2 regions of the Vibrio sp. 16 genome follow, and region 2 is predicted to be linked to the other one. Evidence: riboswitches for the same ligand, from Rfam matches in the RefSeq annotation. Region 2 holds a riboswitch; the other holds the start of a gene.
What was found. Region 2 has a riboswitch for lysine ahead of lysC (lysine-sensitive aspartokinase 3). Riboswitches for the same ligand answer to the same signal wherever they lie in the genome.
Positions count from the first base shown of each region.

Region 1 (3,451 bases), 1.5 Mb from region 2:
TGTGTAGCAACGTGATCAATGTGATTACAACGTGCGCCTGTCGAAGACAGAATGGTCGTATCTGAGATTGGTGAACAGTGATCACCAAATACCGAACCAGCTAAAACAGCACTTAGCATCGGAAGCATTAACGCAAGATCGGTTGCGCCAGCCATATCACCCGCGATTGGTAACATGATACCAAACGTCCCCCATGATGTGCCCGTTGAGAACGCCATCAAGCCAGACAATAGGAACAAGATTACAGGTAACCAGTGTGGGTTAATATTGCCTTGCGCAAGCGTTGACAGATATTTACCTGTGTTCATGTCGCCAATGACAGAACCAATTGTCCATGCGAAGACTAGGATAAGAATTGCGCCAAACATTGATTTGGCACCGATCCAAAGCGTACGGCCAATTTCCGATGCGGCGATACCTTGTTTGAATACCGTGAATAGAGCAACCGCTAGGCCAACCAAACCACCGTAAATTAAAGAGGTACCAACATCAGTATTCTCAAACGCGCCCAATAGATTGAACTCAATACCGTCTGAAGCCAACGCTTGACCACCGGTGTAAAGCATTGACGCAACCGTCGCAATGATTAGGAAAACAATCGGCAAAACAAGATCAGACACTTTGCCGCCTTCGCTTTCGCGGATATCTAGCTCTTCGTTCAGCTCATGAGCTTCCTCGGTATCATTCTCTTGGTCTTTGTCAAAACCTCGGCCCTGAGACGCAGCGATCTCGTGGTCACGCATCTTGCCAATATCTAAGCCAAACCAAGCCACAGCGAATACCATCAATAGCGCAAAGATTGCGTAGAAGTTCATTGGAACCAAACGCAAGTAAGCGCCTAATGCCGAGTATTCTGTGATGCCGTGGGAGACGAGAATGCCACCGATGATTGTCATGATGTAAGCACCCCAGCTAGACGCAGGCATGATCACACACATAGGTGCCGCTGTAGAATCGAGGATATAAGCAAGCTTAGCACGAGACACGTAGAAACGGTCAGTAACAGGTCGAGAGATTGCCCCTACCGCTAAACTATTAAAGTAGTCATCGACGAAGATGAACACGCCAAGAAACGCAGCCAAAAGCTTAGAACCACGTTTGCTTTTCACGCGTGTCTGCGCCCACTCAGCAAAAGCGCGAGTACCACCCGACAGTGTTAACAGCGCAGTCATCATACCGAGCAACAATAGGAAGCCGACAATACTCATGTTCCAAGTGTTAATCCCACCGTCTTCGATGAACACACTAGATACAGTAGAGCCAACATATCCAAGCGCATTACCCAATGAGTAGTCATTAAGCAAGACAGCACCAAGAACAATACCGACACCTAGAGAAACAAGTACGCGACGCGTAACAATAGCAAGACTCAACGCCACTAAAGGAGGCAAAAGAGATAAAGGAGATGATGCAAAATCAATTAAATTCATGATCTTCAAAAACCAGTAATAAATGGTTAGAGATCTACTGCAGACTAATTGATGGAACTCATTTCCAAGCAATTAACTAAAAATAAGCGACAGGCAAGCGAATGCTTACCCAGCCCTACAGTAGCGCTCCATAGTTTTACAAATTATAGACTATGGCAGTGTTACCCCTTTCGAGTGTAACCCCAGCAAGCATCTTTGATTTGATAGCCCACTTCGGCGAAATAACCTTTCCTACTTGTTCATTGGCATCACCCCAACAAGCATTACTTATTTATTCCGCGCCTCTACCGCACATGCTGAAACTTTAAACTATCGAAAAGTCATTTTAACAATAATTTAACCAGCATAATGCATTAGGTTCCGCTTATTGTACTTAAGTCACACTTCTTTTCAATACATCGTGCCAGATTTATTGTTAAAAATATTTTTATACCGGAAAGATTAACCTTCCAACTTTTGTGCATAGACATTCTTTGCATACCATCTCATACAACTAAGGAATGACTATCTTGGTAAGCATCTAAAATAGACACTAATAATGTGGCACCTAAAAATTCAAATGTTTGTCGCCGACTATTTTTTGACGATTTGTTTATTCTTAAATTAGAAACAGTTTTCAATATATGAAACCAAATACTTAATCATGAGTTGATTATTTATCAATATGGTCTAAACCAGCCAGTAAAAACTAAACTAGGTCACGAAAACTTGCGTAAAAAAATACAAATCTTCTGCGATGAATTATATTTGTCAGGATTTAACTAAATTTACATTCTATATATTGTAATATCCATTTTTCAGGATTATTATCTTTCATATTAGGCACTCCTTATAAAAGTGAGATTTAAATATGTCGGAACTAACAAAAACACTATTAAACATTCGCAGCTTGCGTGCTTTCTCTCGTGAATTAACACTGGAGCAATTGGAAGAAGCACTAGAAAAATTGACGACAGTTGTAGAAGAACGCCGAGAAGCAGAAGAAGCAGAACGTGCGGCAGCAGCTGAGCAAGAAGCTAAACTGTCGGCTATTGCAGAGCAAATCGCAAAAGATGGCATCGATGTAGAAGCATTGATTTCTGCGCTTGCTGGTGACTCAAAAGCAAAAACTAAAGCGAAATCAAAGCGTGCGCCTCGCCCTGCGAAGTACAAATACACAGATGCGAATGGCGAAGAAAAAACTTGGACTGGCCAAGGTCGTACACCTTCAGCAATTCAAGAACAATTAGATGCAGGTAAATCACTAGACGATTTCCTAATCTAAAATAAGTAACAACAAAAAAAGCGCCTTCATGGCGCTTTTTTTATAAGTCAAAAACCTCATAATTTTGAGGTTTTCTTTTCTATCGTTCCCAATACGCTTCTTCCAAGCTGTCTTCTCTTTCAGGCAAGCCTTTAGACAAACGTGGTGAGTGTTGTACCAGAACTTCATAACTAGCACGGTTTGAATACTTACATACCTGAGAAAACGACGAGTAAGTCAAATAAGCATGGGCATGTTTGCTTGAGTTAGGCACGTTTTCTTTGTGATACTTGTTTGCCGCCATGTCGTGCAGTAAGGCAGATAACGCTGCATCCCCTGCACCATTTGTATTTTTAATCTTCTCAGGCCCGCCCATATAAGGTGAAATATGCGAATACACTTTAATTGGGTTTTCGCAGTTATCTTTTACTGCTGGTCGACTAAATTCAAAACGGTTAAATTCTGCGATACTACCTGGCAATAAAGGTAGAGAAGTCTCTCGCTTAGCCGCTTCTTCAGTGTAGCCAGCCATAAACAAGCCAACAGGACCAGCGGTACATAGCACCAAGTCCACCCAATCAAGCGCTTTATCAGACGCGGCCAATGGGTCGGACTCGCCCGTCAGAGCTTCAGCTTCATCTTCATTCATGGCCACAACAGAAACGTGGTCACGCAAGAATGCTTGCCAAAATTGAGGATCATCTTGAATGACAAATTTGGTACCTAATGTAAGCACTACCGGCACGTCATGCTTTTTAGCGTACTCAATCGCGCGCAT
Region 1 covers NZ_OY808997.1:619,549-622,999, reverse strand. Annotated here, with positions in the region: gene tet(35) (tetracycline efflux Na+/H+ antiporter family transporter Tet(35)) at 1-1,430, opposite strand, end outside; lysine riboswitch at 1,544-1,725, opposite strand; gene U9J37_RS02810 (H-NS family histone-like protein) at 2,281-2,694, shown strand; gene U9J37_RS02805 (inosine/guanosine kinase) at 2,774-3,451, opposite strand, start outside.
Region 1: another riboswitch for lysine. It lies ahead of tet(35) (tetracycline efflux Na+/H+ antiporter family transporter Tet(35)); the one in region 2 lies ahead of lysC (lysine-sensitive aspartokinase 3).

Region 2 (3,451 bases):
GCGAGAGCACCTAAGCCCGCGCCAATTTCTAGGTTATAAGTATCAAGCAAGTGACTACGCACTTTTACCTCGTCTACCCATTGAGGTACATAAATTGCGTTCAACTGAGGCAAGCGAGATTGCTCCTCAACAACAAATTCAAAACCTAGCTTCTCTAATCCAGCTTTTAGCTTTTCGTGCATCTCGCGATGGCGTTGCCAAGCATTTTCTAGCCCTTCATTTTGCAAAATGAGCAGTGATTCATGAAGCGCATAAAGGCTATTGACCGGCGCAGTGTGATGGTAGCTGCGCTTGCCTTCCCCGTTCCAGTACCCCAACACAAGGCTTTGATCAAGAAACCAACTCTGGACTGGTGTCTTTCTCGCTTGGATTTTATCAATGGCTGCTTGAGAGAGTGTCACTGGCGATAAACCTGGTACACACGACAAACATTTCTGGCTACCGGAATAAACCGCATCCAACTGCCACTCATCAACTTTTAGTGGAACGCCACCTAAAGACGTTACCGCGTCCACAATCGATAACACGCCGTGCTGCTTAGCGAGCTTACCTAGAGCCTCTGCATCACTGCAAGCACCTGTCGAGGTTTCAGCATGAACAAAAGCAAGAATCTTCGCATCTGGGTTGGCTTTCAGAGCCTGTTCCACTTTCTCTACCGAGACCGGTGCGCCCCACTCGTCGTCAACAAGCTCAACCACACCGCCTGCTCGGACGACGTTTTCTCTCATGCGCTCGCCAAATACGCCATTTCGACAAACAATTACTTTGTCACCTGGCTCAATCAAATTGACGAAGCAAGTTTCCATTCCTGCACTCCCGGGCGCAGAAACTGCAATCGTGAATTCATTTTCCGTTTGGAATGCATACTTAAGTAGCTGCTTGAGTTCATCCATCATCTTGATGAATAGAGGATCTAAGTGACCAACCGTTGGACGACTCAACGCCTGCAGCACTTGAGGTGAAATGTCCGAAGGTCCCGGTCCCATCAGGATGCGGTGAGGTGGAATAAAACTTTGAATCGTCATTGGCAGCTCCTTTTGCAAACTATTTTATTGTTCTGTTGAAGGTTATTGATTCACCTTAATCCAATTCAAACGCCTCAGCAATTAGCCCAAAGTCTTGAGGTCAAACCAGTGTCACAAGTTTGTTAATTTACCAAGAGCATAAAGTTACAAAATACCGTTGACATTGGTCACATAAAAACGTTCAATGCTGGATAGGTGGCGAATATTTATGCCACGCAACTTAAATTGTTGCAGAAGAGGAGCACTGCCCAGGTAGATGTGTCGTGGAACCACAATTCCGAGACAACACATTGAGGGGGAGCAGTGCCGAGGTAAACCAAAAGTGTGGTTTTGGTTTGTCGGTTGACTTGGGTTGAGTCCCATCAACTGTCATCAGCACAGCCTGATGATGAGCTTCTGAGGTCAATAGCATTTCAAAAATACCTCTTTTTCGCTCATTCTCTCTTCAAGCAAACATCGGATGTTGGGTTAACCCCCAGTTTTATTTTCAGGAAGTCGTGGGAGAAATGCCGTGGGCAGTTTCAATGTTGCTAAGTTTGGTGGGACAAGTGTTGCTAATTTTGAGGCGATGAGTCGCTGTGCAGCCATTATCGAATCAAACCCCAATACCAAATTAGTTGTTAGCAGTGCGTGTTCAGGTGTCACCAACCTATTGGTCGAGTTAGCCAATGGTGTGCAAGACCAAACACATCGAAGTGAGATATTAACCAAACTGGCTAAGATCCATAATGCTGTTTTGGACCAACTCGAAGATTCAACCCAGGCTGCAGCCGAGGTCTACACCATTCTAGATACGGTGACGAGCCTTGCAGAAGCCGCTTCAATCCAAGCGAGCCGTAAGCTCACAGACCACTTAGTCGCGTGTGGTGAGCTGATGTCGACTCACCTGCTTACCCAATTAATGAGAGAGCGAGGAATCGCCGCCACACGTTTCGATATTCGAGATGTACTGCGCACCGACAGCAACTTTGGCAAAGCAGAACCAGAGCTAGATAGCATCCGTCAGCTTGCCGAAGAAAAGCTCATTCCACTATGCCAAGAATCCGTAGTGATCACTCAAGGCTTTATCGGATCAGACGCAGAAGGCAATACCACAACCCTAGGTCGTGGCGGCAGTGACTACAGCGCCGCGCTGATTGCAGAGGCGGTTGAAGCGTCAGGCTTGGAAATCTGGACTGACGTTCCCGGTATCTACACTACCGATCCTCGTATCGCACCGAAAGCGTCTCCAATCCCAGAAATCAGCTTTAGCGAAGCCTCTGAGATGGCAAACTTTGGCGCGAAGATCTTACACCCATCGACTCTCGTTCCGGCACTGCGTCATGATATTCCAGTTTTTGTCGGCTCATCAAAAGAGCCAGAAAAGGGCGGGACTTGGATTCGCCATCAAGTGGAGAGCTCACCGCTATTTCGTGCATTAGCCCTTCGCTGCAACCAGACAATGGTGACACTACGCAGCGCAAAAATGTTCCACGCATACGGTTTTTTAGCCCGTGTTTTTGAGATTCTAGCCAAGCACAAGATATCGGTGGATTTAATCACGACTTCCGAGATTAGCGTTTCGTTAACATTGGATCAAACTGATACCTCAGGCGGTGCGCCTCAGCTGCCGGAAGCCGCTCGTATTGAGTTAGAGGAGCTATGTAGCGTCGACGTCGAGCACAACTTATGTCTGGTTGCGCTAATCGGCAACAACATGAGTGAGAGTAAAGGCTACGCGAAGCAAGTCTTTGGCACATTAGAAGACTTCAATCTACGCATGATCTGTTACGGTGCAAGTCCGCACAACCTCTGCTTCTTAGTGCATGAGTCCGTCTCAAAGCAAGCCATCCAAAAGCTGCACACTGAGTTGTTTGAGGGCTAAGAAAAACAAAAGGTTGGCACTACGCCAACCTTTTTCTATTCAAGCCAAATATAGGGGATTACTCGCCCGCCACCTTCATAGATTCAAGCAATATAGAACCCGTTTGAATTTGTGAACGCGTTTCCACATCATTACCGACAGCGACAATGTTCTGGAACATCTGCTTAAGATTGCCAGCAATGGTAATTTCTGACACAGGATATTGAACTTGACCATTCTCCACCCAGAAGCCTGCCGCACCACGAGAATAATCGCCTGTCACGATATTGACACCTTGGCCCATGGTCTCTGTGACCAATAAGCCTGTGCCTAGCTCTTTCAGCATTTGTTCGAAATTCTGCCCCGTTGATTGCACATACCAGTTATGAATACCACCAGCATGGCCTGTTGGCGTCATATCCATTTTACGTGCGGCGTAGCTCGTTAGCAGATACGTCGCTAGCACACCATCGGTAATGATCTCTCGGTCTTGGGTGAAGACGCCTTCACTATCAAAGGGACTAGAGGCAAGACCACGCAGTACATGAGGCTTTTCTGCGATGTTAAACCAATCAGGCAGAAC
Region 2 covers NZ_OY808997.1:2,124,493-2,127,943, forward strand. Annotated here, with positions in the region: gene U9J37_RS09595 (pyridoxal-phosphate-dependent aminotransferase family protein) at 1-1,025, opposite strand, end outside; lysine riboswitch at 1,252-1,429, shown strand; gene lysC (lysine-sensitive aspartokinase 3) at 1,537-2,889, shown strand; gene pmbA (metalloprotease PmbA) at 2,948-3,451, opposite strand, start outside.